One region of the Serratia sp. Sp408 genome, then DNA from elsewhere that is predicted to be linked to it. Evidence: predicted binding sites of a transcription regulator. Region 1 holds the regulator's gene; each other region holds the start of a gene.

Region 1 (10,186 bases):
AATACCGATACCGAAGATCTGGATCAGTTTGTGGCACCGTTTACCGGCGATCAATGGAAACGTACCAAGGACGATAAAAACGTTCTGATGACGCCGGCCTCGCGCTTTGTCAAAAACGCCGAGTTGAAAACCCTGCCGACGGCGTCGTTGCGCGGGCAAATCATCCCGACGCCAATGGACCTCAAGGTTCATGCCCAGGACGTGGATCTGAGCAACGGCGTGGCGCTGGACCTGAGTGCGCTGGCCAAACCGTCGGCCGATGTGGTCAGTGAGCGTTTTACCCTGCTGGGGGTGGCACCGACACGCAGCGGTTATCCGATTAAAACCGACATCAAGCCGAACGCCTTCAAGGGCGACCTGGCGGTGGCAGGCGCCTATCAGTTGCAGATCGGCGCCAAACAGGCGGTGGTGACCGGCTTCGATCAGGCTGGGGTGTTCCATGGCCTGCAATCGATTCTGTCGCTGATCCCGACCACAGGCGACAAGAAAATCGCCACGCTGGATGTTAAAGATGCGCCGCGCTTTGAATACCGTGGCCTGTTCCTCGACGTTGCGCGCAACTTCCACCACAAGGATGCGGTGCTGCGTCTGCTGGATCAGATGGCGGCCTATAAGCTGAACAAGTTCCACTTCCACCTGACCGATGATGAAGGCTGGCGCATCGAGATCCCCGGCCTGCCGGAGCTGACCGAGATCGGCGGCCAACGCTGCCATGACCTGAGCGAAACAACCTGCCTGTTGCCGCAGTACGGTCAGGGGCCAGAGGTTTACGGTGGTTTCTTCAGCCGTCAGGACTATATCGACATCATCAAATACGCCCAGGCACGCCAGATTGAAGTGATCCCGGAGGTCGATATGCCGGCGCACGCGCGTGCGGCGGTGATATCCATGGAAGCGCGTTATAAGAAACTGCTTGCCGAAGGTAAGCAAAAAGAGGCCGAGGAGTTCCGTCTGCTGGATCCTACCGACAGCTCCAATACTACCTCGGTGCAATTCTTCAATCGCCAGAGTTATCTGAACCCGTGCCTGGATTCATCAACCCGCTTTGTCGACAAGGTGATCGGTGAAATTGCCCAAATGCATAAGGAAGCCGGTCAACCGCTGAAAACCTGGCACTTTGGCGGCGATGAAGCCAAGAACATCCGTCTGGGCGCCGGTTATACCGACATCAAACAGCCAGAACCGGGCAAAGGCATGCTCGATCTGAGCAAAGAAGACAAACCGTGGGCCAAGTCGCAGGTTTGCCAACAGATGATCAAGCAGGGCAAGGTTGCCGACATGGAACACTTGCCGAGCTACTTCGGTCAGGAAGTCAGCAAACTGGTTAAAGCGCACGGCATCGACAGAATGCAGGCCTGGCAGGATGGCTTGAAGGATGCCAAAGACGCCAAGGCGTTTGCCACGGCGCGCGTTGGCGTCAACTTCTGGGATACCCTGTACTGGGGCGGGTTCGATTCGGTAAATGACTGGGCCAACAAGGGTTACGAAGTGGTGGTTTCCAACCCCGACTACGTCTATCTGGACTTCCCGTATGAGGTCAATCCAAACGAAAGCGGCTATTACTGGGGCACCCGCTTCAGTGATGAGCGCAAAATATTCAGCTTTGCACCGGATAACATGCCGCAGAACGCTGAAACGTCGGTGGATCGCGATGGCAACTATTTCACCGCCAAGAGCGATAAACCGTGGCCGGGCGCCTATGGCCTTTCCGCCCAGCTGTGGAGTGAAGTGGTGCGCACCGATCCGCAAATGGAATATATGATGTTCCCGCGCTCGCTGTCGGTGGCGGAACGAGCCTGGCACCGCGCCAGCTGGGAACAGGACTATAAGGCAGGTCGAGAATACAAGGGCGGGGAAACCCACTTGGTCGATGACAAAAAGTTGCAGCAGGACTGGCTGCGGTTTGCCAACCTGCTGGGGCAGCGCGAGTTGGGCAAGCTGGATAAAGGCGGGGTAAAATACCGCCTGCCGGTGCCAGGTGCGCGGATCGTCAACGGCAAGCTGGAGGCCAATATTGCTTTGCCGGGACTGGCTATCGAGTATTCCACCGACGGTGGCAAACAGTGGCAACGCTATGATGACAGCGCCAAGCCGGCAGTAGCCGGCGAGGTGCAAATTCGCGCGGTCAGCCCTGACGGCAAGCGCTTTAGCCGTGCGGAACCGGTGCAGGCGTAGTGACCAATGCCTCGCTGCGTGTCGGCGGCGGGGCGTTTGGGGTGTGGAGGGGGTAATACCCTGATGAAAGAGGTGGTTTGCCGCTGCATTGTTATCTTTTGTGACATGATTTCCCCGGCGCGTCCGGGGATTTTTTTGCCTGTCTGACAGGCATAAAAAAACCGCCGTCTGGCGGTTCCTTGCTTATTAATGCATCAGCATTATTTTTTGTCGTGCAGCGTATCGTCTTCGCGGCAATCACCGATGGCGCAATGACCGTACAGGTACAGGCTGTGGTTGGTGAGTTTGATGCCGTGCTGTTTGGCAATGTCACGCTGACGCGCTTCGATGGATTCATCGCTGAATTCGATCACTTTGCCGCAGTCCAGGCAAATCAGGTGATCGTGATGGTGCTGCTGAGTCAGTTCGAATACTGATTTGCCGCCTTCGAAATTATGACGGGTGACAATCCCGGCGTCGTCAAATTGGTTCAGTACGCGGTAAACCGTCGCCAGACCAATTTCTTCGCCCATATCAATCAGTTTCTTGTACAAATCTTCCGCACTGACGTGATGGCAAGCCGGATCTTGCAGTACTTCCAGGATTTTGAGTCGCGGAAGCGTGACTTTTAAGCCGGCCTTCTTTAATGCGGTATTGTTGTCAGTCATGCGGATTCAGTCCTGTTACTATGCTAATCAAGTTGAGGCATTTTTGCCTATGGCATCGGTCGGCACAAAGAATTTATTGCGTCTCATTATAGAACCGGTTGACCTAAATGGAAACCGCCGGTTGTTAACAAAGATATATTCGCACCGTTACATGTCACACATGTAACATCTTGATGGGTGGGATAAACCGAACCGCAGTCTACCGTGACGAGGGGGGAAGTTACAATTTTGTAGCTTCTATCGCTTCAATCCGTGATGTCGATAACGGCCCTGCGTTAATCATGCGTCTCGCAGGGCCTTGAACGGCGGGGAAATAACCGCTGCTTAACCTACGATGTCTGCCAGGCTCAGCTCTGCGCTGATTTGCGCCACCCAGCCCTGCACGCGTTCGTCGGTCAGTTCGGGTTGGCGATCTTCGTCAATCGCCAGGCCGATAAAGTGATCGTCGTCTGCCAGACCCTTGGAGGCTTCGAAATGATAGCCTTTGGTTGGCCAGTGGCCGACAATCGCTGCGCCGCGAGGTTCGATGATGTCACGAATGGTCCCCATCGCATCACAGAAATATTCCGCGTAATCTTCCTGATCGCCGCAGCCGAACAGCGCGACCAGTTTGCCATTGAAGTCTATTTCTTCCAGCGTAGGGAAAAAGTCGTCCCAGTCACATTGTGCTTCACCGTAATACCAGGTTGGGATACCGAGCAGCAGAATGTCGAATGCGTCCAGATCTTCTTTGCTGCTTTTGGCAATGTCATGCACCTCAGCCACATCGTCGCCAAAGCTCTGACGAAGAAGTTTTTGGATCATCTTGGCAATGTTTTCGGTATTGCCGGTGTCGCTGCCAAAGAAAATGCCTACGTTAGCCATATCGCGTATAACCTTTAAATTCAATTAATTACAATACTCGACGCCCGGCTTTCGCACCGGTATCGTTTAAAATATCGCCATGGTGAGGAGCCAGCTCCCACCGCTAAACGCGTATCATGCCAGAAATTTGCCCCGGGGTTTTATCGCGTTTATGCGATGCCCGAAGAATAAAATGCGGAGTTGATCCGGCGTCATCCTTAACGCCGCGCCGCGCGTGCGGCTGATAAGATCATTGTTCTGGCTGTTCTTCCGCCAGTTGCGCCAGCAGCATTTGCTCAATGAGCTCGCTGCGACTGATATTACGCTGTTCCGCCAGTTTGTTCAGAGCGTCCACCGCATCCGCGTTGATTTTCAGCTCCACACGCCGCAAACCACGTACTTTATCGCGCCGTAGCTGATTCCGCTTATTGATTCTAAGCTGTTCATCACGGGATAGCGGGTTGGTTTTCGGGCGCCCCGGACGGCGTTCATCTGCGAACAGATCCAGCGTCGTGCGATCCGTTTGTTCTTTTGCCATAGGTAGCGGTACTGCAAGGGAGTTTGCATCAAAAAGCGTTTCACGCTTCCGGACGGTTCGGTTAATACAGTTCAGGTCGATAAAACCTAACCCAAATTTGCCCCCATTCCGGCGTTTTACACCACGCTGGCGACGGCGGCAAAATTATAGCGCGCCATATTACCCCAGCAGATGGAGCAACGACAATGCTTTACTGCGTTGCAAACGCGCTAAGCCGTTATCTTTAGCGCGTTTTTTCGCCAACTGGCCGTCAGGCCTGGTCGATGAAGCGATGAATGGCACGCAGTACCGCATCCGGTTTCTCGGCGTGTACCCAGTGGCCACTGCCAGCCACTTCATACGCCCGTGCCTGCGGGAACTGGCGGGCGATGTCGTCGCGGTAGTCGTTTTTTACGTAAGGCGACAGCCCGCCACGAATAAACAGAATCGGCTGCGGCCAGGCCGGCACCGGTTGCCAGCCAATGATGGTTTCATATTGCTCGATCAGCACCGGCAGGTTGAAACGCCATTCGCCCTGATGGAACGATTTCAGCAGAAACTGAATCACCCCTTCTTCATCCAGCATGGTGCGCATCAGCGCCGCCGCCTGCTGACGCTGAGTCATGCCGGCGGCGCTCACTGCCTGCAAGGCGGCGAAGATTTCATCATGGTGTCGGGTCTGATAAGCCACCGGTGCGATATCGATAACCACCAGTTTGGCAATACGCTCGGGAGCAATCGCCGTCAAGGCCATTGCTGCCTTGCCCCCCATGGAATGGCCGATGACGATGGCACGCTCGATATTCAGGCTGTCCAGCAGCGTAAGCAAATCCTGCGCCATCACCGGATAGCTCATTTCGGCGGCGTGCGGCGAAAGCCCATGGTTGCGTAAGTCGACTTTCACCACCGGATGCTGGCGGTGCAAATCGCGCGCCAGTACGCCGAGGTTGTCAAGGTTGCCGAAAAGCCCGTGTATCAGCACAATCGGCAGCGCGTTTGTCTGTTCGGCCTGGGCGGCCAATAATTGATAGTGTAATTTCATGGCGAAGTTCATGACCTGAAAACATTCTGTTAGGGTATCATACCCATCAGCAAAGAGGTGGGCGGGTGATGCCGGCTATAGGTAATAGTCTGCTTTTGCCCCCAGAGGGCACTTTGTTATGTTTGCTCTCGCGCTTTTAACCTTATAATCCCATAGCTTGAATGCAGAACCCGGTTTCGGATTCTACGTAGAAAAATACAGTACTGGATAAAGATGAAAACTATTGAAGTCGACGAAGAACTTTACCGCTATATTGCCAGCCACACGCAACATATTGGGGAAAGTGCGTCTGATATTTTACGGCGTATGTTGAAGTTTACCGCAGGGCAGCCAGTGCGCCCCGTGTCTACCGCTGCGAGTGGCAGCGCGGAGCCGGAAAAAGCCACCGCGTCGCGCCCACGGGATCGCGTCCGCGCCATGCGTGAACTGCTGCTGTCGGATGAATACGCCGAGCAGAACAAGGCCGTAAATCGTTTTATGCTGGTACTGTCAACGCTGTACACCCTCGATGCGGCCGGCTTCGCTGCCGCGACCGACGCATTGCATGGCCGTACACGCACCTATTTTGCCGGCGATCAGCAAACGCTGCTGGCAAACGGAACGCATACCAAACCGAAACACGTTCCCGGCACCCCTTATTGGGTGATCACCAATACCAATACCGGCCGCAAGCGCAGCATGATTGAACATATCATGCTGGCGATGCAGTTCCCGGCGGAACTGACAGAAAAAGTGTGCGGCACGATCTGATTTAGCGAACCGCCCGTCATAGTGGTCGCGCAACCTTTCGCCCGGCCGCTGGACAGAGGAAAGGGAGAAAAGTTGATGGCGAACAATCCACGCGCCGGGCAACCGGCTCAGCAAAGCGATTTGATCAATGTGGCTCAGCTGACGTCGCAGTACTACGTGCTGCAACCGGAAGCGGGCAACGCCGCCCATGCGGTGAAATTCGGTACCTCGGGTCACCGTGGCAGCGCGTTGCGCCACAGTTTCAATGAAGCGCATATTCTCGCCATCGCGCAGGCGATTGCCGAAGTACGCCGCCAGCAGGGCGTCAGCGGTCCGTGTTACGTCGGCAAGGACACCCACGCGCTGTCTGAGCCAGCGTTTATTTCGGTGCTGGAAGTGTTAACGGCCAACGGCGTCGACGTGGTGGTACAGGAAAACAACGGCTTCACGCCGACGCCGGCGGTTTCCCATGCCATCCTCAGCCATAACCGCTCGGGCGGCGCGCTGGCTGACGGTATTGTCATTACGCCGTCGCACAACCCGCCGGAGGACGGCGGTATCAAATACAACCCGCCGAACGGCGGTCCGGCTGACACCAACCTGACCTCAGTGATTGAAAAACGCGCCAATGAACTGCTGGTGCAAGGGCTGAAGGGCGTACAGCGCCAGTCGCTGGACCAGGCCTGGCGCAGCGGCCACCTGCACGCGCAGGATTTGGTGCAACCGTATGTCGAAGGGCTGGCGGATATCGTTGACATGCCGGCGATCCAACGTGCCGGCATGAAGCTTGGGGTCGATCCGCTCGGTGGTTCCGGTATCGCCTACTGGCAGCGTATTGCCGAGCATTACGCGCTGGATCTGACGCTGGTTAACGATTCCATCGATCAGACCTTCCGCTTTATGCACCTTGACCACGACGGCATTATCCGTATGGACTGCTCGTCCGAGTCGGCGATGGCCGGCTTGCTGGCATTGCGCGACAAGTTTGATCTGGCGTTTGCCAACGATCCGGATTATGACCGTCACGGTATCGTGACGCCTGCCGGTCTGATGAACCCGAACCATTATCTGGCGGTGGCGATCAACTACCTGTTCCAACATCGTCCGCAGTGGGGCGCCGACGTTGCCGTGGGCAAAACGCTGGTTTCCAGCGCGATGATTGACCGAGTAGTGGCCGATTTGGGTCGCAAGCTGGTGGAAGTGCCGGTCGGTTTCAAATGGTTCGTTGATGGCCTGTTCGACGGCAGCCTGGGGTTCGGCGGCGAAGAAAGCGCGGGAGCGTCGTTCCTGCGTTTCAACGGCACGCCGTGGTCTACCGATAAAGACGGCATCATCATGTGCCTGCTGGCGGCGGAAATCACCGCAGTGACCGGCGACAATCCGCAGCACCATTACGACCATCTTGCCAAGCGTTTCGGTGCGCCAAGCTACAACCGCATTCAGGCACCGGCCAGTCACGCGCAGAAAGCCGCGCTGGCCAAGCTGTCGCCGGAAATGGTCAACGCCAGTACGCTGGCTGGCGACGCGATTACCGCGCGCTTGACCGCCGCACCGGGCAACGGCGCGTCGATCGGCGGCCTGAAGGTGATGACCGATAACGGTTGGTTCGCTGCGCGTCCATCCGGCACCGAAGAAGCCTACAAAATATACTGCGAAAGCTTCCTGGGGGCGGAACACCGCGCCAAGATCGAACAGGAAGCGGTAGAGATCGTCAGCGAAGTGCTGGCTTCTGCCAAGTAATCTCCCTGTCTCCAAACAAAGCGCTGTTTTTACAGCGCTTTTTTTATGCCTGCAATTTAGATATATCTAAATTTGTTTTTCCGCTTGCTCATTTCGATATATCGATCTAGATTAGATATATCGAACCAGATTCGATATATCTAAAACTGAGCATGAGGTAGACATTATGTTTCATCGTTTTCGCGCCAGTCGTTGTAGCGATCGCTACGCCGATCACGGCGAAGATCATCATCGCTGTCATCACCAGCGCGCCGGCCGCCATCATTTTGGCGCGCACGGCGAAGAGCACGGGCGTGGCCGCGGCCGCGGCAATAAACTGCACCGCCTGTTTGAACACGGCGATTTGCGCATGGTGCTATTGGCACTGGTCGAACGCAAACCGAGCCATGGTTACGAACTGATCAAGGCGATAGAAGAGGCCTCCTCCGGCCTGTATGTGCCGAGCCCGGGGGTAATTTATCCCACCTTGACGCTGCTGGAAGAGCAGGACTTTCTTGACGCTACCACCACCGGCAAGGGCCGCAAGAGCTATCACATCACCGATGCCGGCAAGGCAGAACTGGCGCAGCACCAGCCGGCAGTGGACGTGATCTTTGCGCGTCTGGCGGACGTGAGCCGTCGCCGCGAAGGCAATCTGGCCGAAGGTATCGCGGAAACCATGCAGCGACTGAAACGTGTACTGCGTGGCAACATGATGCGTGCTGACTTGAGCCAGCAGCAGGTGGAACAGATCAATCAGGCGCTATTGACCGCGGTGGAAAGCATCGAAACCACCGTGGCGCAGGCGGAACAGCCAGAGGAGAACCGCTGATGCCGGGACACCGTTTTCGTATTACCGTTGAAGCGCTGACCGATCGCCAGGGTAAGCCGGTAGAAAAAACGCCGCTGGTGTTTGAAGTGGAAAACCATGATGACATCCTCGGCATCGTTGAACGGATCCAGGCGCGCCAGGATCTGAACTTTGGTGAGGAAAAAAGTGCGGCGTTCGCCGTTGGGTTAAAGCTGTTTTCTGAAGTGATGATTGAAAACCGCAAACATCCGCTATTTTTGCCGCTGCGTGACGCGTTCAAGGATTTCATGATCGGTCTGAAGAAAGGCCCCGATGCGCCGTAATGCCCGCGGCCTGCAGCAAACGGTTGATAGCCAATGAGCCTCATAGGCGAGGCTCATTGTATCGCATTGCCTAGAAGGTATAGCCTAACCCGACGCGAAAACGCGTTTGGCGTTCATCGGTGGTGCTGCGTACCGAAACGTTGCCGATTTCGATAAACGGCGACCAGGCGTCGATGTGATAAGCCGTTCTAAAATTGTATTCATAGTTATAGGTGTGGTTATCATATAAATTATATTTTTCCGCTTTTTTATAGATACCTTCCACAGAAAAATCCCAACTATTAACCTTATAACCAGCCCATAAATCAATACGGTTTATTTTATCATCTTCGCGCTGATCGGAAGAACGGCGGAAATACTCAAAACGATAGCGTCCCGCAATCCACCAGGACTCATTCAATACCTTGGTGGCACGAATATACGGTTTGTAAACCGAATAACCATTGCCGGTTTCCAATACCAGGCCAGGTTGAATATCAACGCCGTGGTATTTAAACTGGTAATTGGCCGTGTACTCATTGCCCTGGCTTTCCATATCGTTGAATGGCTTATTGGTGTCGTCGCCGCCAGACTTTGAGATGGCTTCCAAGGCGAAACCGAAACCGCTGTCAAAACGGTGCGAGATATAGACACGATCGTAGTTGGCTTTGCTGTCATCTAAATATTCATGTCGAATATCCACATAGGTTGCGAATGCAGAGGACGAGAAAAAAGGCAATAGCAGTACCGAGAATTTCTTCATGTAAAATTCCTTTCAATAATTATCATTGTTTATTTTTATTGAACCCAGAGGGAAGTGCCTGTTTAAAATGGGCGCTACATCACGCCCAGTATTCTTGGTAAAAATAACGTGAGCTCAGGAATATAGGTAATCAACAACAGCATACTGACGATGGCGACATAGAAGGGCATCAGCGGACGGACCAGTCCCTCGACCTTTACATTACCGACGCTGGCACCAACGTAAAGGCCGCTACCGACCGGCGGAGTGATGGTGCCAAATGCCAGGTTATACACCATAATAATGCCGAAATGGACCGGATCGACGCCGACCTTGACCAATATTGGCAGCAGAATAGGCGTGAATATCAGAATGGCGGGCCCAATATCCATAAATGCGCCGATAATCAGCAGAAAAACGGTGATGATTAACAAGATAACCAGCTTGTTTTCCGAAATACCCAATATCATATTGCTGAGCGCTTCCGGGATACTGGTGATCGCCATGGCAAATGACATTGCCGACGATGTGGCAAGCAAAAACATGATGATGCCGGTCATTAATGCCGTCTGAACCAAAATGGCGGGAATATTTTTCAGCTTTAGCGTCTTGTAAACCAGCATGGTTAAAAACAGGGTATATACCACCGCAACCGCCGA
Region 2 (10,186 bases), 840 kb from region 1:
AGCTGAGCAACGACGTGAACGCAATCCGTTCTGACGTTCAAGCAGCTAAAGACGACGCAGCACGTGCTAACCAGCGTCTGGACAACCAAGCTCACGCTTACAAAAAGTAAGTTAGCTTCGGTAATTAAAAACGGCGCACATTGTGCGCCGTTTTTTTTGTCTCAGATAATCCTCCCTTTTCCCCTCTACGCCAGCGCGACTACGCCACAGAATGGCGCCAAATCACAGCCATTAAAAAGCCCGGCGCATTGGCCAGGCTTGGGGTATCACCCGGTCAGGTTAGTTCGCCTGTGAAATCGGCGCGCCCTCGGTGGTCGTGGTCTTGCTCTTGTCGCCGCCAAACAGCCGCAGAGAAGGCAGAGCAACGTCAGAAGGGTTCTGCCCTACGCTGACCAGCACCGGCATGCCTGAACGCCGTGTGAGGGCGCTGTCGAACTCGGCCTTGTCGGTGGCCGCATCGTTAACGAACTTCTGCTGGCCTTTGGACAGGTGAATCGGCATGGTCTGCGGATCGTCACTCTCGACTTTCGACAGCGGTTGATGCACTTCAACATAACGCTTGCCGTCCGGTTCAACCGACACTTTCACCGGTTCGTTGATAATCTGCACTCGCGTCCCCTTAGGCACCATGTTGAACAGCGCTTCGATATCGTTCGGACGCAGGCGAATACAGCCGGAACTGACGCGCATGCCAATACCGAAGTTGGCGTTGGTGCCGTGAATCAGGTACTCGCCGTGCCCCATGGACAAACGCATGGCAAACAGGCCCATCGGGTTTTCCGGGCCGGCCGGCACCACACCCGGCAATGTCACGCCCTGCGCGGCATAGCGCTTGCGGATGTTGGCGGTTGGCGTCCAGGTCGGGTTCGGTATTTTCTGGCTGACAGAGGTGACCTTGAGCGGCGTATGCATGCCGGTCTGGCCAATACCGATCGGGTAGACGATCACTTTATTTTCGCCTTTCGGGTAATAGTACAGACGCAGTTCAGCCAGGTTCACCACAATCCCTTCGCGCGGCGTGTCCGGCAACAGCATCTGGGTTGGAATAGTCAGTACCGAGCCGGGTTTCGGCAGGTAAGGATCGGTGCCCGGATTGGCTTCCAGCATGCCCAACAGGCCGATTTGATAATCAGCGGCGATTGCCTCCAGCGAACGCCCATCGTTCGGCACGGTGTAAATGGTGTTTTCGCCAATCAGACGGCTATCAGCCGGTGGCAGCGGATATTCGGTCGCGCTGGCGGCTTGCGTGCCGGCCAGGACGGTGGCGAATAACACGCCCATTAAAGTCAACGCACGTTTCATGCTCTTCCCTTTTGTGTACGGTTCGGCCACAAGGCTATCTAGCGGTTGTCGGCAGGTAAATCAGACAATTACCCGTTTAATACTAGCAACTCTAGGTGCAAAGGCAATAAAGGGCATAAAATCAAGACGTTATAACGTTATCAACCGACAGGCGCCTCGCCGCGACAACAGCCGCTAACACATTGATATATCGATTTATTCGTCACGACATTTGGCCAGCAACGCTGATTGTAAAGACTCATTGACAAATGGCAGGTATCAATGAGTCGATTAAGCGGGGTTACAGCAACTGAGACGCTTTCAAGCGGATTGCGCGGATCATCGCTTCCAGACCTTGCGAACGCGAAGGGGTCAAATGCTGGCTGAGCGCCAGTTCAGCAAAGAAAGGCCGCACGTCGAGATCGACGATTTGCTGTGGCGTCAAATCACGATACAGGATGAAGACCACGGTCATCAGTCCCTTGACGATGGCGGCATCGCTGTCACCATGGAATTCAACCTGCCCTTGTGGATTCTGCCGCATCACGATCCACACCTGGCTCTGACAGCCTGAAATCAGGTTCTGCGGTTGACGCTCGGCGTCGTCAAGCGGCGGCAGGCGTCCCCCCAGTTCGATCACATACAGATACTTGTCTTCCCAATCCAGGCAACGCGAAAAATTGCGCACCAGTTTGTCTTTGTCCGGCAAATTTGCCATGAGGCTTCCTATAAAAGTTCCGCCGCGGGCTATCAGCCCAGCAGCTGCTGAATTCGCTGCAGACCGGCCACCAGTCGATCCACGTCTTCCCGGGTATTGTACAACGCCAGTGAAGCACGGCACATGCTCGGTACCTGATAAAATGCCATCAGCGGCATGGCGCAATGGTGACCAGTACGAATGGCGATACCGTAGCGATCGAGGAAGCTGCCCACATCATAGGCATGGTGCCGGCCGAGGTTGAAGGCAATTACCCCGGCGCGCTCACTCGGGCCGTAGATCTGCAGCTGTGGCACCTGTTGCAGCGCTTCCAGCGCGTAGTGCATCAGCGACTGCTCATATTCATGGATTCGGTCCAGCCCCAGTTGCGATACATAATCCAGCGCCGCGCCCAGCCCCATCATGCCAGCGGTGTTGGGTGAACCAGCTTCAAAACGCCACGGTGGCTCGGCGTAGGTGGTGCCGCTGGTCAGGCTAACCTGCTGGATCATCGAACCGCCGCCTTCCCACGGCGGCATCTGTTGCAACAGCGCCTGTTTGGCATACAACACGCCGATGCCGGTAGGGCCGTACAGCTTGTGTCCCGAGAAGACATAGAAGTCGCAGTCCAGCGCCTGCACGTCAAGCTGCTGATGCATCACCGCCTGAGCGCCGTCCACCAGCACCTTGACGCCGGCGGCATGTGCTTGCGCGATGATATCGCTTAGCGGGTTGACGGTGCCCAGTACGTTGGAAACATGCGTCAGCGCCAGCAGCCGAGTGGTACCGTCCAACAGCGCAGGCAACTGGTGGATATCCAGCGTGCCGTCCTGCTGCAATGGCCAGATGCGCAGCGTCAGCCCCCGCTCCTGCGCCAGCATCTGCCACGGCACGATGTTGGCATGGTGCTCCATCTCGCTAATGACGATGCTGTCGCCCGGCTGCAACAGATGGCGACCATAGCTGTTGGCCACCAGGTTGATACCTTCGGTGGTGCCTTTGACGAACACGACTTCTTCCGCCGAGGCGGCATTGATAAACTGTGCGACCTGGGCGCGCACCGCTTCCATCTGCTGCGTCGCTTCAGCGCTGAGCGTATGAATGCCGCGGTGTACTGCGGCATAGCCATGGCGATAGAAGTCGGCTTCACGTTCGATCACCACATTCGGTTTCTGCGCGCTGGCCGCGCTGTCGAGGTAAGCCAGCGGCTTGCCGTTGACCTCACGCGCCAAGAGCGGGAAATCACTGCGCACACGTTCTATTGGATAGCTCATGCTGCCTCCCGCGGCAAACGCCGGGTGATCTGCGCCAGCACCTGTTCACGAATGGCGTCGTCTTTAATGCCTTCAGTCAATTCGGCGGCAAAGGCGAAGATAATCATTTGCTGGGCGTCGTGCCGACTGATGCCGCGCGACTGCAGATAGAAGATCTGTTCCTGATCGATACGACCGACCGTTGCGCCGTGGCTGCATTTGACGTCATCGGCGTAGATTTCCAGCTGTGGTTTGGTATCCACTTCCGCCACGTTACCCAGCAACAGGTTATGGTTGGTCATCTGTCCGTCGGTTTTGATCGCGTGCTTCGCCACTTTGATCATGCCGTTGAACACCGCCTTGGCACGATCGCTGACCACCGTCTTATGCAACTGACGACTCTCGCAAAAGCCCTTGTTGTGCTCCAGATAGGTGCGCGTATCACACACCTCCTTGCCTATCGGCAAGATCAGGCTGTTGATCGCCAGGTTGCTGCCTTCGCCGTTAAGCTGGGCGCTGGTGTTGTGACGCGTCAGCCCGGCGCCAAGCAGGAAGCTGTCACTCTTCACCCGCGCGTCGCGGCCGATCACCAGATCGTTATGCGAGAAGTGGTAGCTCGGCTGGCTTTCAAACGCCAGTTTACTGTGCTGCAGTTCTGCGTTGTCGCCGACGTTGGCCGTCAGGCGTGCGCCAGTAAAATGGGCCCGTTCGTTCAGGCTGACGTAATGTTCGATAACGCTGGCCTGTGCGCCGCGTGCGATGTCCAGATGGTGGCGATGGTGAACGGTATTGATTTCCCCTGCTTCGCCGCGACCGCTGCTGATGTGCAGCAGATACAGCGGGCGTACGCCGACTTTACCGGCCGGCAAGCGAATCAGGCTGGTTTCCTGCGCCAGGCTTTCGGTCAGATGCAGGAAAATTTCCGGCTGAATCGGCTCCGGCAACGTCTGCGGGCTCGCATAACTCGCCACCTCAAACTGATAGTCGCCCAGATCGGCGTCACTCAGCTGCGCGCTGTAACGGCCGTCGACAAACACCAGGCGATAGGCATCAATGTCCAGCGCCAGCGCATCACGCTGCGCAGCGGTGATGTCGCTGACGATCGGAGCGACGAACTGCCGTTCGAGCAGCCCTTCCAGCGGCGTATACTTCCAGTTTTCATGCTTGCGCGTCGGCCAGCCCAGTCGTAACGCCTGCTGCCAGTGTGCCAGGGCATAGGCCGATTGTTCGCCGCCGTGCGCTTCAAACAGACTGTAGAGCGTTTGCAGTGCACGAGAATTATTGTTGGTCGGAAAGCCAGCCATAGCCCTGCTCCTCCAACTGTTTCACCAGAGAGAAATCACCAGATTTAACGATGCGCCCCTGAGAAAGTACGTGAACGTAGTCCGGTTTGATGTAATCCAGAATACGCTGATAGTGCGTCACGATGATAAACGCCCGTTTGCCGTCACGCAGCGAATTGACGCCGTTGGCGACGATTTTCAACGCGTCGATGTCCAGCCCGGAGTCGGTTTCATCCAGAATGCACAGATCCGGCTCCAACGCCGCCATTTGCAAAATGTCATTGCGTTTTTTCTCGCCGCCGGAAAACCCGACGTTGACCGAGCGCGTCAGCAGGTCGGCCGGCATATTCAGCAGTGCAATCTTCTCTTCGATAAAATCGGCAAAATCGAAACGGTCCAGCGGCTCCAGGCCCCGGTATTTGCGCACCGCGTTCACCGAGGTTTGCAGAAAGAAATGATTGCTGACGCCGGGGATCTCCACCGGGTACTGGAAGGCCAGAAACACGCCTTCACCGGCGCGATCTTCCGGATCCAGTGCCAGTAAATCCTTGCCTTTGAACATGACTTCGCCGGCGGTGACCTCGTATTCCTCGCGTCCCGCCAGCGTAGCAGAGAGCGTACTTTTGCCAGAGCCGTTTGGCCCCATGATGGCGTGAACCTCACCCGGCTTGATATCCAGGCTCAGACCCTTGAGGATCTCACTGCCTTCCGCGCTGACTTTCAACTCTTTGATACTTAACATGCTGTGTCCTCTGGTGGCGTTTTTCCGCCCAAATATTAACCGACGCTGTGTTCCAGGCTGATTGCCAGAAGTTTTTGTGCCTCGACCGCGAATTCCAGCGGCAGCTCGGAGAATACATCCTTACAAAAACCGTTGACGATCATTGAAATAGCATCGTCTTCGCTGATGCCACGCTGCAGGCAATAGAACAGTTGGTCGTCACCGATCTTCGAGGTGGTGGCTTCATGTTCCAGTTGTGCGCTGTTATTGCGTGCCTCAACGTACGGGAAGGTATGCGCCCCGCTGTCGGGACCGATCAGCATCGAATCGCACTGGGTAAAGTTGCGCGCGTTTTCTGCCCCCGGCAGGATTTTGACCAGACCGCGATAGGTATTTTCGCTGTGACCGGCGGAAATGCCCTTGGCAATAATGGTTGATTTGGTGTTTTTGCCAATGTGGATCATTTTGGTGCCGGTGTCTGCCTGCTGGTGACCGCTGGTCAGCGCGACCGAGAAGAATTCACCGATCGAATTGTCCCCCTGCAAGATCACGCTCGGATATTTCCAGGTGATGGCCGAGCCGGTTTCCGACTGGGTCCAGGACATTTTCGAATTGGCCCCTTCACACAAGGCACGCTTGGTGACGAAGTTGAGAATACCGCCCTTGCTGTCGCCGCCGGAGAACCAGTTCTGCACCGTCGAATACTTCACTTCGGCATCTTTATGCAGTATCACTTCCACCACCGCCGCATGCAGCTGATAGCTGTCGCGTACCGGGGCGGAGCAGCCTTCGATATAGCTGACATAGCTACCTTCGTCGGCGATCAGAATGGTTCGTTCGAACTGGCCGGTTTTGGCGGCGTTGATGCGGAAGTAGGTAGACAGCTCCATCGGGCAACGCACCCCTTTCGGCACGTAGACAAATGTGCCATCAGAGGCCACCGCCGCGTTGAGTGCGGCAAAAAAGTTATCGTTGGAGGGCACGACGCGCCCAAGATATTTACGCACCAGATCCGGGTATTCCTGAATCGCCTCACCGAACGAACAGAAAATCACCCCGCTTTCGGCCAGTTTTTCGCGATAGGTGGTCGCCACGGAGACCGAGTCAAAGATGGCGTCCACCGCCACTTCACTGCCCTCACGCACCGGCACGCCCAACTGGTTGAACGCCAGCTCCACTTCGCTGGTCAGATAGCTGTTTTCCGCCAGTTGGGCGCCTGGCTGCTGTTCCGCTCCCGGCTGTGAACCGCAGGCGTCATCACAGCTGCCGCAGGACGGCGCCGAATAATAACTGTAATCCTGATAGTTCAGCCGGTCGTAATTGGCTTTCAGCCAGTGCGGCTCTTCCATTTGCAACCACGCGCGATAGGCTTCCAGCCGAAACTCCAGCATCCACTCAGGTTCGTTGCGCTTGGCCGAGATGGCGCGAACCACCTCTTCGTTAATGCCGGTGGCCAACTCGTCGGTAGCCACCTGGGTAAAGAAGCCTTCCTTGTAACGACCTTCACTGACCCAAGCCTGTACATCATTTGGTACTTCTACATTGCTTCGTGTCATGTTGATTACATCGCTCAAACGCCAAAACTCTCGCCACACCCACAGGCATGTTGAGCTTTAGGGTTGTTGAATTTGAATATCTGATTCAGCCCTTCGCGGACAAAATCGACCGTCGTGCCATCGATAAAGGGCATCGCTTTCAGCGGCACGTAAAGCTTTGCGCCGTCGCGCTCAAACAGCAGGTCATCGCCTGCCGGTTCTCGGGTCAGATCCAGCACATAGGCAAACCCGGCGCAGCCGGACTGTTTCACCCCGAGCTGCAACCCCTTGACCTGCGGATCCTGCTGCATCAGCTTGATGATTTGCTTGACGGCGCTGTCGCTAAGGGAAATGCCTTGCCAGACATTCTCTGCCAACGAGAAAGTACCGACATTTTCTGTTTGCATATGGCCTACCTCATGTTTTCTCTATCACAGCCAAATCAGGCTATATCGACTATGTTAGTGATAATGATTATCACTTCAACCGTTTGTTTTGCGGGGGTATCGGCTGAAAACCCGGTTTTTCACCTCAGCCGATGGAAAGCGCGCTGGAGATTTCGCTGCCTCCACGCACTGGGATGGGGAATGAACCTGTTTATTCATTTGAATTTTAATCACTTTACCCATTACCGTACCGCTCGCCCCGGCGGCGAAAACGCTCAACCACCTCGAGCATTTTTTGCCATTTTAAACATTCATAGAAAATACCTATTTCTGTGACTTGTCTGTCTGAAAAATGCGTTTAACGTTAAATGATGCTGTTTCGCTCCGTTAGCGCGCCGCCCTTCTGTATAAAGTTTAGTCGCTACTGAGTAAATGGGGTCGCTGTGCGCCAAGTAAAGGGTCGAATCACGGTGGTTTTCGACCGCCACAGGCAGGCGAAAAATTTCAACAAGATGATTGATCGTTACGGCACCAATCAATATGATAATGATTATCATTCAGACCATGGTGCGGAACTATGACCATCTCAATAAACGCTTGGCTGCTCGGAAAAATCGATGAGTACAAGTTCAGCATTCGTGATGCAACGGTGGACTTCTTCATGGCGGAAGCCGCCCTAAAGCGCCCGGAATGCAACATCGATAACTTGAAACGCTTCAATGGCATCAGCCTGAACATCGCCAATCTCTGCCTGGAAAACGGCGATGACGAAAGTTACCTGCACGCATTGAGCAAGCTGCATAATCGACTGATCGTGGAAATCAACAATCCGCAGCGTTGTCAGCTGTTCCGTGTGCAAAGCTACCATTTTGCTCGCCATACCCTGACGCTGATCTGCCAGAAATACGCGATGGAAGGCACCTGGGAAAAGGCCAATGCGTTTCAGAAGGATTTCGTCAAGCGGGTACCGTTCCAGTTATAATCTTCCGCCGACGCAAGGCGCAACGACTATACTTGGCACAGGGGTATTGCGTGCGAGGGTGTTATGGCCAGCTTGCGTTATGGCATGCTATTGGCAGTCTGCGGCTGGGTGCTCGCCTTGCCAAGCACCGCCGCCCCTCCCTTGAAATTACAAACGCAAATCCAGGTGCACATGGGCGATCTGGACATGATGCAACAACGGCGGATCGTCCGGGTGTTGGTGCCCTACAGCAAGACGTTTTATTTCCTCAGCGCCGATACCACCCAGCGCGGCATGATGGCTGATTTAATGCTGGCGCTGGAAAAGCAGCTCAACCAGCACCACACAAACCCGGCGGACAAGATTCGACTGGTGTTCATTCCCACCGCTCGCGATCGGTTAATCCCGGAACTGCTGGCGGGACGCGGCGATATCATTGCCGCCGACCTGACCATCACGCCACAGCGCCTGGCGCTGGTCGACTTCAGCACGCCATTAGCCAGCCAGGTGCATGAAGTGGTGGTGCGTCACCGCCATGCCCCAGCGGTGAGGTCCTTGACCGCACTGGCTGGCAAAACCGTTTTTGTCAATCCCACCAGCAGCTACTATCAAAGCCTTGAGCAGTTGAACCGGACGCTGAAACAGCAACGGCATCCGCCGGTCGAAATACAACCCGCGCCAGGCAACTTTGAGCCAGAGGATGTGCTGGAAATGCTCAACGCCGGCCTGGTGGATTACAGCGTTACCGACCGGTATCTGGCCCTGTTCTGGCAGCAGATATTTGCCGATATCGTCATTGAACCGCAGCTGTTCTTACGCCAGGACCGCCAGATTGCGTTGGCAATGCGCAAGCATTCACCGCTCTTGAAGGCCCAGCTCGACCTGTTTTGCGATCGGCACAAAATTGGCAGCACCTTCGGCAATATTCAACTCAAAAAGTACCTGAAGAGCACCCAATGGGTGAAAAACGCCACCCGGCACGCGGAAATGCAAAAATTCATTCAGGTGCGCGATCTGTTTCATAAATACGGTAATCAGTATGGTATCGATTGGTTACTGATGGTTGCACAGGGTTATCAGGAGTCGCGGCTCGATCAGCGGGTGCGCAGTAAGGCGGGCGCCATTGGCGTGATGCAGGTGATGCCAGCAACCGGCCGGGAGTTGAACGTCGGCGATATTCGCCAATTGGAGCCCAATATCAATGCCGGGATCAAATACATCCGTTTTATGATGGACCGTTATTATGCCAACGAACCCATGACTCATCTGGACAAGCTGCTGTTCACCTTTGCCGCCTATAACGCCGGCCCACGCCGCATCGCCCTGCTACGCAAGGAGGCGGCACGGATCGGGTTGGATCGCAACGTGTGGTTTAATAATGTCGAACGGGTTGCGGCGGCGCGCATTGGCCGGGAAACGGTACAGTATGTCAGTAATATTTATAAGTATTATGTGGCGTATTCGCTGATCCAGCAGCAAACCCGGCTACGGCAACGAGCCCTGCAGGCCGAGGCGCCCGCAGGGCCGGTCGTTATTCAATCACCGCGGTAGTCAGACGCGAAATGCAGCACAGTTTGTCACGGGCATCGAAAATTTCAATCTGCCAGACCTGATTACGCCGGCCGGCATGCAGCGCACGGCATACGCCGCGCACCTGGCCTTCGAACACCGCGCGCAGATGATTGGCATTAATCTCCACCCCAACCACTTTCTGTTCGCCTTCGGTGCACAAATACCCCGCCATCGACCCCATCGATTCCGCCAACACCACCGACGCGCCGCCGTGCAGCAGGCCGAACGGCTGGGTGGTGCGGTTATCTACCGGCATGGTGGCTTCAAGGTAATCGTCGCCAATCCGGGTGAATTCAATGCCGATATGGCTCACCATGCAACCAGCGCTGGAATGGTTAAGCTGTTCCAGGGTGGTGTGTCGTTTCCATAGCTTCACGCTATCATCTCCAACAGGGCCTGTAATGGATGCCGCACGCCATTGCCCTCAATGCGCTTGACCTGGCTGCGGCAGGAATAGCCGGTCGCCAGACAACGTTGACGTGGCAAGCGTTGCAGCG
Region 3 (10,186 bases), on a different contig from region 1:
CAGAATCTTATGATTCTCTTGCATTGTATTACTCCCAAAGGCTGTATTGCCTGACGCCAATATTGTTAAAAAACCCTGTCATTTCGGACAGCGATTATTGGTATATATTCTAGACGAAATTGTTACAAAGCTTATTCTTTTGCCCATTTATCAATAATTTTCGCTGAATGTCGATGGCAAGCCGTCAAAATTTCGCCGCTTTTCGGCGCCAGGTGGGACAACGGCCCAATTTAAGGCCATTCTGCCACCGGCGGTAGCGCACGGTGGCAGTGGGGCGCCAGATTATGAGGTGTGCAGGAAACGCGCCAACTGCCGGCGCAGCCGTTGGTTTTCTTTCTGCAGCGCGTCGACCCGATCCAGCAGCGTCAACGCCATGGCGATCCCCGGCCAGTCCAGATCCAGCTCGGCACGCAGCCGCCGTGCGCGCTGCAGATGGCTCAGCGCCGGGTAATCAAACAGCCAGCTCGACGGCGCCGACTCCAGAGGCGCGATCACGCCAAGTTCGACGATCTCGATCAGCTCATCCTGCGAAATATCCACCTGCTGGCACAGTTCTACCACGGTAAAAGTGATCTCTTGTCTCATCATGATGCTTACTCCCATTCCGTGCGAGGGTTGAACGCCGCCTGCTCGGCCAGCTCACGCCACAGGGCGCTGGCTCGTTCATTCGGCTTCGGCGGCATCACTACCTTGAGAATGACATACAGATCGCCGGTCTCTTTCTTGCCGGCCAACCCCTTACCTTTGACCCGCAGCCGTTTGCCGCTCTGGCTGCCGGCGGGAACGGTCAGCGCGATTTTACCGGTCAGCGTCGGCACCTCGATGCTGGTGCCCAATGCCGCTTCCCAGGGTGCCAACGGCGCCACGATATGCAGGTTATGACCATCGACCTCAAACAGCGGATGCGGCGCGAGGCGGATAATCAGATACAGATCGCCGTTCTGGCCACCACCGATGCCGGCAACCCCCTGCCCCTTGAGACGGATACGCTCGCCGTCGCTCATGCCCGCCGGAATTTTCACGTTCAACGTCTTGCCGGCTTCGCTGACCTGCCGTCCCAGTTCGTCGTAGACCGGCAGCGTATAGGAAATCTCCCGGCTCTGATCGTGCAACGTCTCTTCAAGAAACAGCGGCACTTCCATTTCGAGGTCCTGACCACGCAAACCCTGGCCGCCACGCGACGAAGAACGCTGTCCCGCAGCGGTTCGTCCACCGAACATGCTGTCGAAAAACTCGGAAAAGTCTTGCGTCCCGCCGTGCCATGCGGCGTTCTGCTGGCGTTCGCCAGCTCCGCCACGCGCACGCTGGCCAAAGTTCGGGTCGTTGCGATGCAGTCGAATCTGATCGTACTCGGCACGACGCTGTTCATCCTTCAGCACTTCATAGGCTTCGGCCAGCGCCTTGAACTTGCTCTCGGCGTCGTCTTCACTGCTGACGTCAGGATGATATTTACGCGCCAGTCGGCGATAAGCGGTTTTGATGGTTTTCAGATCGGCGCTGGGCTCGACGCCCATCGTCGCGTAATAATCTTTAAATTCCATACGGTAATACCTTCAATGTGATGTGCGCCAAAAATCCTTCTTTCTGCTGCCAGATAGTCCCTCCTTTTCGTCACCTTCCTTCTCCGGTATCGAGGTTAGCGGCGTACCGCTATGCTAAGCATACTCCCGATTGTCAAAAGCTGCGCAGACTGATAAAAACCGTACGACGACACGCAGACTGGCGGCCATTTTTAAAGCCCCTTGCATTCACGTACACTGTGCCGGTGGCTCCCTACAAGATAAATCACCATGAGAACGCAACTGATAACCCGTGAAGGGTATGACAAGCTCAAACAGGAACTGGATTACCTGTGGCGTGAAGAACGCCCGGAGGTCACCAAAAAAGTCACCTGGGCTGCCAGCCTTGGCGATCGCAGTGAAAACGCCGACTACCAGTATAATAAAAAGCGCCTGCGCGAAATCGATCGCCGGGTGCGCTACCTCACCAAGTGCCTGGAACAGCTGAAAATCGTCGATTATTCGCCACAGCAGGAAGGCAAAGTGTTCTTCGGCGCCTGGGTGGAAGTAGAAAATGACGATGGCGATCTCAAGCGTTTTCGTATTGTCGGCTACGACGAGATTTTTGGCCGCAAAGATTACATCTCCATCGACTCACCGATGGCCCGTGCCCTGCTGAAAAAGCAGGTCGGCGACACCGCCATGGTCAACACGCCGGCAGGCGAAGCGCTGTGGTACGTCAACCAGATTGAATACGTTAAATAAGTTTCAGCTTATTCCGAACGGCGAGGATCGCCGGGCAACGCGGCGCTTACGGCGATTGCCCGGCACAACCCTGGCCAGCCGTACTGGCAATTTCCCGGGGCAATACGTATAACTGTCCCCCTGATTATTTACCGTTCCTAACAGATACCAGACATATGAATGACCCACTGAGCCGCATTATTGCAACAGAATTGCAGGCCCGGCCGGAGCAAGTTGACTCCGCCATCCGCCTGTTGGATGAAGGTAATACCGTGCCGTTTATCGCACGCTATCGCAAGGAAGTCACCGGGGGCCTGGACGATACCCAACTGCGCCAGCTGGAAACCCGCCTGGGTTATCTGCGTGAACTGGAAGACCGTCGTCAGACCATCCTCAAGTCGATTGAGGAACAGGGAAAACTCACCGAGCAATTGGCCGGCGCCATCAACGGCACACTCAGCAAGACCGAACTCGAAGACCTGTATCTCCCTTACAAACCCAAACGCCGCACCCGAGGTCAGATCGCCATCGAAGCTGGTCTGGCACCGTTGGCCGACACCCTGTGGGCCGATCCGCAGCAGCAGCCAGAGTCACTGGCCGAACGCTTTGTTGATGCCGACAAGGGCGTGGCGGACGTCAAGGCGGCGCTGGACGGCGCGCGCTACATCCTGATGGAACGCTTTGCCGAAGATGCCGGCCTGCTGGCAAAAGTGCGTGACTATTTATGGAAGCATGCGCATCTGGTGTCCAAGGTCGTGGAAGGCAAAGAGCAGGAAGGCGCCAAATTCCGCGATTACTTCGATCACCACGAGCCGATTTCCCAGGTCCCTTCACACCGCGCGCTGGCGATGTTCCGCGGCCGCAACGAAGGCGTTCTGCAACTGGCCCTGAACCCCGATCCGCAATTTGAGGAAGCGCCGCGCGAAAGCCAGGGCGAACAGATTATTATCCAGCACCTCAGTCTGCGGCTGAACAACGCGCCGGCTGACGCCTGGCGTAAAGCGGTGGTCAACTGGACCTGGCGCATCAAGGTGCTGTTGCATCTGGAAACCGAACTGATGGGTACGGTGCGCGAGCGCGCCGAAGATGAAGCGATCAACGTATTCGCCCGCAATCTGCACGATCTGCTGATGGCTGCGCCAGCCGGCATGCGCGCCACCATGGGTCTCGATCCGGGTCTGCGCACCGGGGTAAAAGTGGCGGTGGTAGACGCCACCGGCAAACTGGTCGCAACCGACACCGTGTATCCGCACACCGGACAGGCCGCCAAGGCCGCCGCCCTGGTCGCCGCGCTGTGCATCAGGCACAACGTGGAACTGGTAGCGATCGGTAACGGTACGGCATCACGCGAAACCGAACGCTTCTTTATCGATCTGCAAAAGCAATTCCCAGAGGTCAAGGCGCAGAAAGTGATCGTCAGCGAAGCCGGCGCCTCGGTGTATTCCGCCTCGGAACTGGCGGCGCTGGAGTTCCCGAACCTCGACGTTTCACTGCGCGGCGCGGTGTCGATCGCACGCCGTCTGCAGGATCCGCTGGCCGAACTGGTGAAGATTGATCCAAAATCCATCGGTGTCGGCCAGTATCAGCATGACGTCAGCCAGAGCCAGTTGGCGAAGAAACTGGATTCGGTGGTCGAGGACTGTGTGAACGCCGTCGGCGTCGATCTGAACACCGCGTCGGTACCGTTGCTGACCCGCGTTGCCGGCCTGACGCGCATGATGGCGCAAAACATCGTGAACTGGCGCGACGAAAACGGCCGTTTCAGCAACCGTGAACAGTTGTTGAAAGTCAGCCGCCTGGGACCAAAAGCGTTTGAACAGTGCGCCGGCTTCCTGCGCATCAACCACGGCGATAACCCGCTGGATGCCTCGACCGTTCACCCAGAAACCTACCCGGTAGTGGAGCGTATTCTGGCCGCCACCCAGCAGGCATTGCAGGATCTGATGGGCAACCCGAGCATGGTTCGCAGCCTGAAAGCCAGCGACTTTACCGACCAGCAGTTCGGCGTACCAACGGTTACCGACATCCTCAAGGAACTGGAAAAACCGGGCCGCGATCCGCGTCCGGAATTCAAGACCGCCACCTTCGCCGACGGTGTGGAAACGCTCAACGACCTGCAACCGGGCATGATTCTGGAAGGTGCCGTCACCAACGTCACCAACTTCGGGGCGTTCGTTGACATCGGCGTCCATCAGGACGGTCTGGTGCACATCTCCTCGCTGGCAGATAAATTCGTTGAAGATCCGCACAGCGTGGTGAAAGCCGGTGATATCGTTAAAGTGAAAGTGATGGAAGTGGACCTGCAGCGCAAGCGCATTGCATTGACCATGCGTCTTGACGAGCAGCCGGGCGAAGGACCCGCGCGCCGCGGCGGTACCCCGCCAGCACGTGACAACGCGACCCGTCCAGCCGCCGGCAAGCCGAAAGCGCGCACCAGTACGCCGGCTGGCAACAGCGCCATGGGCGATGCGCTGGCCGCAGCGTTTGGAAAAAAACGTTAATCCCTGCGGGCGAGGCATCCGCTTCGCCCGTTTTTCACCGGCGTTTTTTGATTTATCGCAATTGTTTGCCATTTTTATTTCAACCGGCGTTTATAAATAACTTACCGGCATCTAGCATTAGATATATTAATTAAACTTTCGCGTTAACATGTTCATTAACATTTAATAGCCGCGGCTATTTTTTGGCAGGTAACACAATCGGTTGGTAGCGTTATTTTACGCAGAGTTTGTTAGCGAAAAATGTGGGTTGTTAGCGGTATGGAAAACTAACGCAAACATATTTATTAAATGATTTCTAAACAGAAAATACTGCCACAATCCATTAACCTATTTAACCTAAACCACGCATTTGCAGCCTATCTTGCTTAGTGGTAATAATAGCAGCCATGTTATTTCCGTAGAAATATGTGTCGATATTTACCAATAGTTACCAATACCCCTATTTTTTGTATTGAATACGATAATCATTCTCACTATTATTCCCTTACGTATTCAACGTAATCCTCGCCCGCCGCAATGGGGGCCATGCACGTAAATAGCCTGATGGCATCGGCTCTAGGAAGGTAATATGCATCTTCTGCCTAAACAGTCTTATAAAATTACCGGCTTCGCCAGCGATATCAGCCCTGCCTATCGCCAGAAACTGCTGTCGCTTGGCATGCTGCCGGGAGCGTCGTTTGAAGTCATACGCATTGCCCCGTTCGGCGACCCCATAGAAATAAAAACCCAACGCGTCAGTCTGGTGCTGCGTAAAAAAGATATCGCCCTGATCGCGTTGGAAGGCCAGCCGTAAGCCTGACCATCCACCCGGGGCCTTTGCCGCGCTGCATTGCGTGGTGCCGATATACTCTATTGAACTCATGTTGAATGATGAAAAAATTAACGATTGGCTTAATAGGTAATCCAAATTCGGGGAAAACCACCCTGTTCAATCAGCTCACCGGGGCACGTCAGCGCGTCGGCAACTGGGCAGGCGTCACGGTTGAGCGTAAAGAGGGGCATTTCACCACGCCGCAGGCGCAGGTCACGCTGGTGGACCTGCCCGGCACCTATTCCCTGACCACCATTTCAGAGCAAACCTCGCTAGACGAACAGATCGCCTGCCATTATATCCTCAGTGGCGATGCCGACGTGTTGATCAACGTGATCGACGCCTCGAACCTTGAACGCAACCTCTACCTGACGCTGCAGCTACTCGAGCTCGGCATTCCGTGCATTGTCGCGCTGAACATGCTGGATATCGCCCACAGCCAGCATATCCAGATCGACGTTGCCACCCTGTCGGCACGCCTCGGCTGCCCGGTGGTGCCGATGGTGTCGACCAAGGCGGACGGGATCGGCGTGCTCAAGCAGATGATTGATAATCATCAAACCAACCAATTGACCGCGCTGGTGGCCTACCCGCCTTTACTGCTCAAGGAAGTCGACACGCTCAGCGCCGCAATGCCTGCCAGCCTGCCGTGCGAACAGCGCCGCTGGCTGGCGCTGCAAATGCTCGAGGGCGATATCTATAGCCACCAGTTGGCGGGCGACGCCCTCCCGCTGTTGCCGGCGGCCAAAACGGCGCTGGAACAGCAGCAGCAGGAAGACCCGGCGCTGGTGATTGCCGATGCGCGCTATCGGTCAATTGCCACCATTTGTGCCGACGCCAGCAACGCACAGCAGGCACAGCCGAACCGGCTGACGGCGATCCTCGATAGCGTGATCCTCAACCGCTGGCTGGGGGTGCCGATCTTCCTGCTGGTGATGTATCTGATGTTCCTGCTGGCCATCAACATCGGCGGCGCGCTGCAACCGATTTTCGATCTCGGTTCCGCCGCGATTTTCATTCAAGGTATTCAGTGGCTCGGCTATACCCTGCACTTCCCGCAGTGGCTGACAATTTTCCTGGCACAGGGCGTCGGCGGCGGTATCAATACGGTACTGCCGCTGGTGCCGCAGATCGGCATGATGTACCTGTTCCTGTCGTTCCTGGAAGATTCCGGCTATATGGCACGGGCGGCGTTTGTGATGGATCGCCTGATGCAGGCGCTTGGCCTGCCTGGCAAATCCTTCGTCCCATTGATCGTCGGCTTTGGTTGCAACGTACCGTCTATCATGGGCGCGCGAACCCTGGACGCGCAGCGTGAACGGCTGATCACCATCATGATGGCACCGTTTATGTCCTGTGGCGCACGGTTGGCGATCTTCGCCGTGTTTGCCGCTGCCTTCTTTGGTCAGGATGGCGCAAGCGTCGTGTTCTCGCTGTATATGCTCGGTATCGTGGTCGCCATTCTGACCGGGCTGGTGCTGAAGTACACCATCATGCGCGGCGAAGCCTCGCCGTTCGTGATGGAATTGCCGGTATACCATGTGCCGCACCTGAAAAGCCTGCTGCTACAAACCTGGCAGCGGCTGAAAGGCTTTGTGCTGCGCGCCGGCAAGGTGATCGTCATTGCCAGCATCTTTATTGGTGGGCTGAACAGTTTCTCCTTCAGCGGCAAACCGGTAGACAGCATCAACGACTCGGCGCTGGCCTCGGTCAGCAAGCTGCTGACACCGTTGCTACAACCGATGGGCGTCCACGCCGACAACTGGCAGGCGACCGTCGGCCTGGTCACCGGCGCGATGGCCAAAGAAGTGGTGGTCGGCACGCTCAATACCCTTTACACCGCCGAACAGATCGCCAATGCGCCTTTTGACGCCGCCGAATTCGACCTGCCGGCAGCGCTGGGCGACGCGCTACACGAGACCTGGCAAGGCCTGAAAGACACTTTCAGCCTGAGCGTCCTGTCCAACCCGATAGAAGCCAGCAAGGGTGATGGCGAAATGAACGCCAGTTCGATGGGCACCATGAGCAGCAAGTTCGGCACCTCGATTTCCGCCTACAGTTACCTGATCTTCGTGCTGCTGTATGTGCCGTGCGTATCGGTGATGGGGGCCATTGCCCGCGAATCCAGCCGTGGCTGGATGACATTTTCGATACTGTGGGGGCTGAACGTCGCCTACTCGCTGGCCACGCTGTTTTATCAGGCCGTCACCTTCCAGCAACATCCGCAGTACAGCCTGATCTGCATACTGGTGGTACTGGTGTTTAACGCGCTGGTTCTGTTGGGGCTGCGCAAGGCGCGCAACCGTGTCACGGTGCGCCTGCATCGCGCTACGCCGACCGGCTGCTGCCAAAGCCCACAGGGAGAGTGTCACTGATGGCCAGCCTGCTGCAGTTACGTGATGCGTTGGCGCTGAACGGCAGCCTGCAGGCGCAGCAGCTTAGCCGTCAGTTGGCGACGCCGTTGCCGCTGGTGCAGGCGATGCTGGAACGTTTGGCCGCGATGGGCAAAATAGAGTGCATTGAACAGGACGACAGCGCCTGCCTGAGCGGCAGTTGCAAACATTGCCCGGAAAGCCGTAAGTGCAATACCGTACTTTATCGGCTGAAACAGTAAATACGTGCCGGCCAGAAACCCACCGTGTGGCGTGTGGGCGGCCGCATAAAATCAGAGGCGCTGTTCAGCGCCTCTTTTATCGACTTTATTACTTGTCTTTATACACTTCAGCAGTAGCGCTGAATTTGCCGTGCTCGCGCCCGGCGATAACTACGTAATACTGCCCGCCTTTTTCATCGGCCAGTTTGGACAGTTCCTGTTTGGCATCCATCGGCGACGTGGTTTCTGCCGTGGTGCTCACCGTGCCGACTTTCTCGTATTTGCCCGGATCTTTTGCCAAATCTTCTTTGGTTAATTCCGTTGCCGCCATGGTGCCAAAAGAAACGGAACCGACAACTAACGCTGCAACGATCATCTTCAATGATTTCATGACTCAACCTCTCAATGGATAATTTATATGTTTTGAAAGCCGTCAAGATTAAATACGCGTAGTTTCAGGTTGCTGCGCTACCCATGAACCTCGTTGCTTTCCCTGACGAGGTTCATCCCAGAGACGGCACGCCAAAGTGAAAAGACCGGGATACGGTCTTTTCATTTTGCACCCCACGTATTTACTCATTAAGTATCGAACAGGTTTGGTTTTTATCCACTTATCGGCAATTTTTTTTACGCAGATTTGAGCTAGGTCAATGGGTTGAGTTATCGACAAATTGTTTGATGACATCGGCAAATTCATCAGGATGAGAAATAAACGGCGCATGGGCAGCCTTGTCGATAATCACCGACCTGCTGGCCGGCAGCAGGTCGTCCACCAACGCCGCCACCTTGCGCGGCACCAGGCCATCGAGATAGCCGTAAATACGCAGTAGCGGCAGCGCCGGTGACAGCGAGGTCATGGCACGGCGTAAATCGACCGTGCGCAGCATTTCCAGTCCGCCGTTGAGCACCTCAACGCTGGGTATCGGCTGATTGAGCACCACCCCCTTCAACGTTCTGGCGTCCTGCCGGGCGCTGGCGGTGCCTAGTGTCTGCAAGGTCAGAAAACGCTCCACCGTACGCTGAAAATCTTGGCTCAGCTGCTGCTGGAAGCCACTCAATACGTTTGGGCGAATGCCAGGCCAATCTTCCTCGGCGTGGAAACAGGGAGACGAGGCGACGCTGATCAGACCGCAAGTCCGCTGCGGCTGCGTCAAGGCAATCTGGCTGGCCACCAGCCCGCCGAGTGACCAGCCCAGCCACCAGGCCTTGGCGGGAGCCTGTTCCAGGACGATCTCGGCCATCTGCTGCAGCGTCAGCGCAGCGTAACCCTGACTGCGGCCATACCCCGGCAAATCCAACAGGTGCAGGCGAAAATGCGGCGCCAATCGCGCCAGCGTGCAACCCCAGACCTCGGCATTCAGCCCCCATCCGTGCAGCAGCACAAGATCGCGATCGCCTTCACCCATTGTTTTCCAGTACAGCGCACTCATCAGTTATTGTCCTTGTTGACCCGTCATGGAGGATCACTATGCTAGCAATCCACAGCCGTTGTTGGCTATGCCGACAACCCTTGCGTCTGGCGAAACAGGGAATTTGCAGCTGTTGCCAGCGCCAGTTACCGCGCATTCCGCTCTGCTGCCCACGCTGCGGTTTGCCGTCCGGCGACGCCCAACTGCCCTGCGGCCGCTGTTTGCTAACGCCGCCGCCGTGGCACGCGTTGGTGTTCGCCGGTGATTATGTCAGCCCATACCGCCAGTTGATTGGGCGTTTCAAATTCCGCCGTGCGCCCGAACTGGCGCCGGTGCTGGCTCGGTTATTGTTGTTGCGCTGGCTGCAAGCGCATCGAGAGCAATATCTGAACAGACCGGAGGTGATTTTAGCGGTACCCTTACACCATCAACGCTGCTGGCGTCGCGGGTATAATCAAGGCGATTTACTGGCTCGGCCACTGGCACGCTGGCTAGGCTGCGAATACCGACCGGCAGCGCTGGATCGCGTGCGGGCCACCGCGCCACAGCGGCAGCTGAGCGCCCGCCGCCGCCGGCACAATCTGCGCGCCGCCTTTTGCTGCCACGAAGATCTGGCCGGCAGGCATGTC

What was found. Region 1 encodes Fur, which represses iron uptake genes when iron is present. Its sites were predicted from a motif close to ATAATAATGAGAACNACTATCAA; they were not measured.
Region 2: sufA (Fe-S cluster assembly scaffold SufA) is a predicted target of Fur. The motif match lies at 7,229-7,251, and genes of this name have one in related genera.
Region 3: feoA (ferrous iron transporter A) is a predicted target of Fur. The motif match lies at 5,202-5,224, and genes of this name have one in related genera.

The regions. Positions count from the first base shown of each region.
Region 1 covers NZ_JBXUFT010000001.1:340,228-350,413, forward strand. Annotated here, with positions in the region: gene AC2AXP_RS01670 (beta-N-acetylhexosaminidase) at 1-2,175, shown strand, start outside; gene fur (ferric iron uptake transcriptional regulator) at 2,376-2,822, opposite strand; gene fldA (flavodoxin FldA) at 3,147-3,686, opposite strand; gene ybfE (LexA regulated protein) at 3,916-4,203, opposite strand; gene ybfF (esterase) at 4,454-5,224, opposite strand; gene seqA (replication initiation negative regulator SeqA) at 5,438-5,974, shown strand; gene pgm (phosphoglucomutase (alpha-D-glucose-1,6-bisphosphate-dependent)) at 6,050-7,693, shown strand; gene AC2AXP_RS01705 (PadR family transcriptional regulator) at 7,860-8,504, shown strand; gene AC2AXP_RS01710 (DUF3861 domain-containing protein) at 8,504-8,806, shown strand; gene AC2AXP_RS01715 (oligogalacturonate-specific porin KdgM family protein) at 8,877-9,548, opposite strand; gene AC2AXP_RS01720 (TRAP transporter large permease) at 9,623-10,186, opposite strand, start outside.
Region 2 covers NZ_JBXUFT010000001.1:1,176,452-1,186,637, reverse strand. Annotated here, with positions in the region: gene AC2AXP_RS05620 (major outer membrane lipoprotein) at 1-110, shown strand, start outside; partial or broken gene AC2AXP_RS05615 (L,D-transpeptidase family protein) at 382-1,302, opposite strand; gene sufE (cysteine desulfuration protein SufE) at 1,583-1,999, opposite strand; gene sufS (cysteine desulfurase SufS) at 2,032-3,252, opposite strand; gene sufD (Fe-S cluster assembly protein SufD) at 3,249-4,535, opposite strand; gene sufC (Fe-S cluster assembly ATPase SufC) at 4,510-5,256, opposite strand; gene sufB (Fe-S cluster assembly protein SufB) at 5,292-6,791, opposite strand; gene sufA (Fe-S cluster assembly scaffold SufA) at 6,806-7,177, opposite strand; gene AC2AXP_RS05580 (hypothetical protein) at 7,734-8,138, shown strand; gene AC2AXP_RS05575 (MltF family protein) at 8,202-9,668, shown strand; gene AC2AXP_RS05570 (hotdog fold thioesterase) at 9,649-10,065, opposite strand; gene ydiJ (D-2-hydroxyglutarate dehydrogenase YdiJ) at 10,062-10,186, opposite strand, start outside.
Region 3 covers NZ_JBXUFT010000007.1:114,656-124,841, reverse strand. Annotated here, with positions in the region: gene ompR (osmolarity response regulator transcription factor OmpR) at 1-24, opposite strand, end outside; gene AC2AXP_RS18575 (chaperone modulator CbpM) at 283-588, opposite strand; gene cbpA (curved DNA-binding protein) at 594-1,541, opposite strand; gene greB (transcription elongation factor GreB) at 1,791-2,264, shown strand; gene AC2AXP_RS18560 (Tex family protein) at 2,420-4,744, shown strand; gene feoA (ferrous iron transporter A) at 5,313-5,537, shown strand; gene feoB (Fe(2+) transporter permease subunit FeoB) at 5,615-7,930, shown strand; gene AC2AXP_RS18545 (FeoC-like transcriptional regulator) at 7,930-8,169, shown strand; gene AC2AXP_RS18540 (YdgH/BhsA/McbA-like domain containing protein) at 8,258-8,539, opposite strand; gene bioH (pimeloyl-ACP methyl ester esterase BioH) at 8,796-9,578, opposite strand; gene gntX (DNA utilization protein GntX) at 9,617-10,186, shown strand, end outside.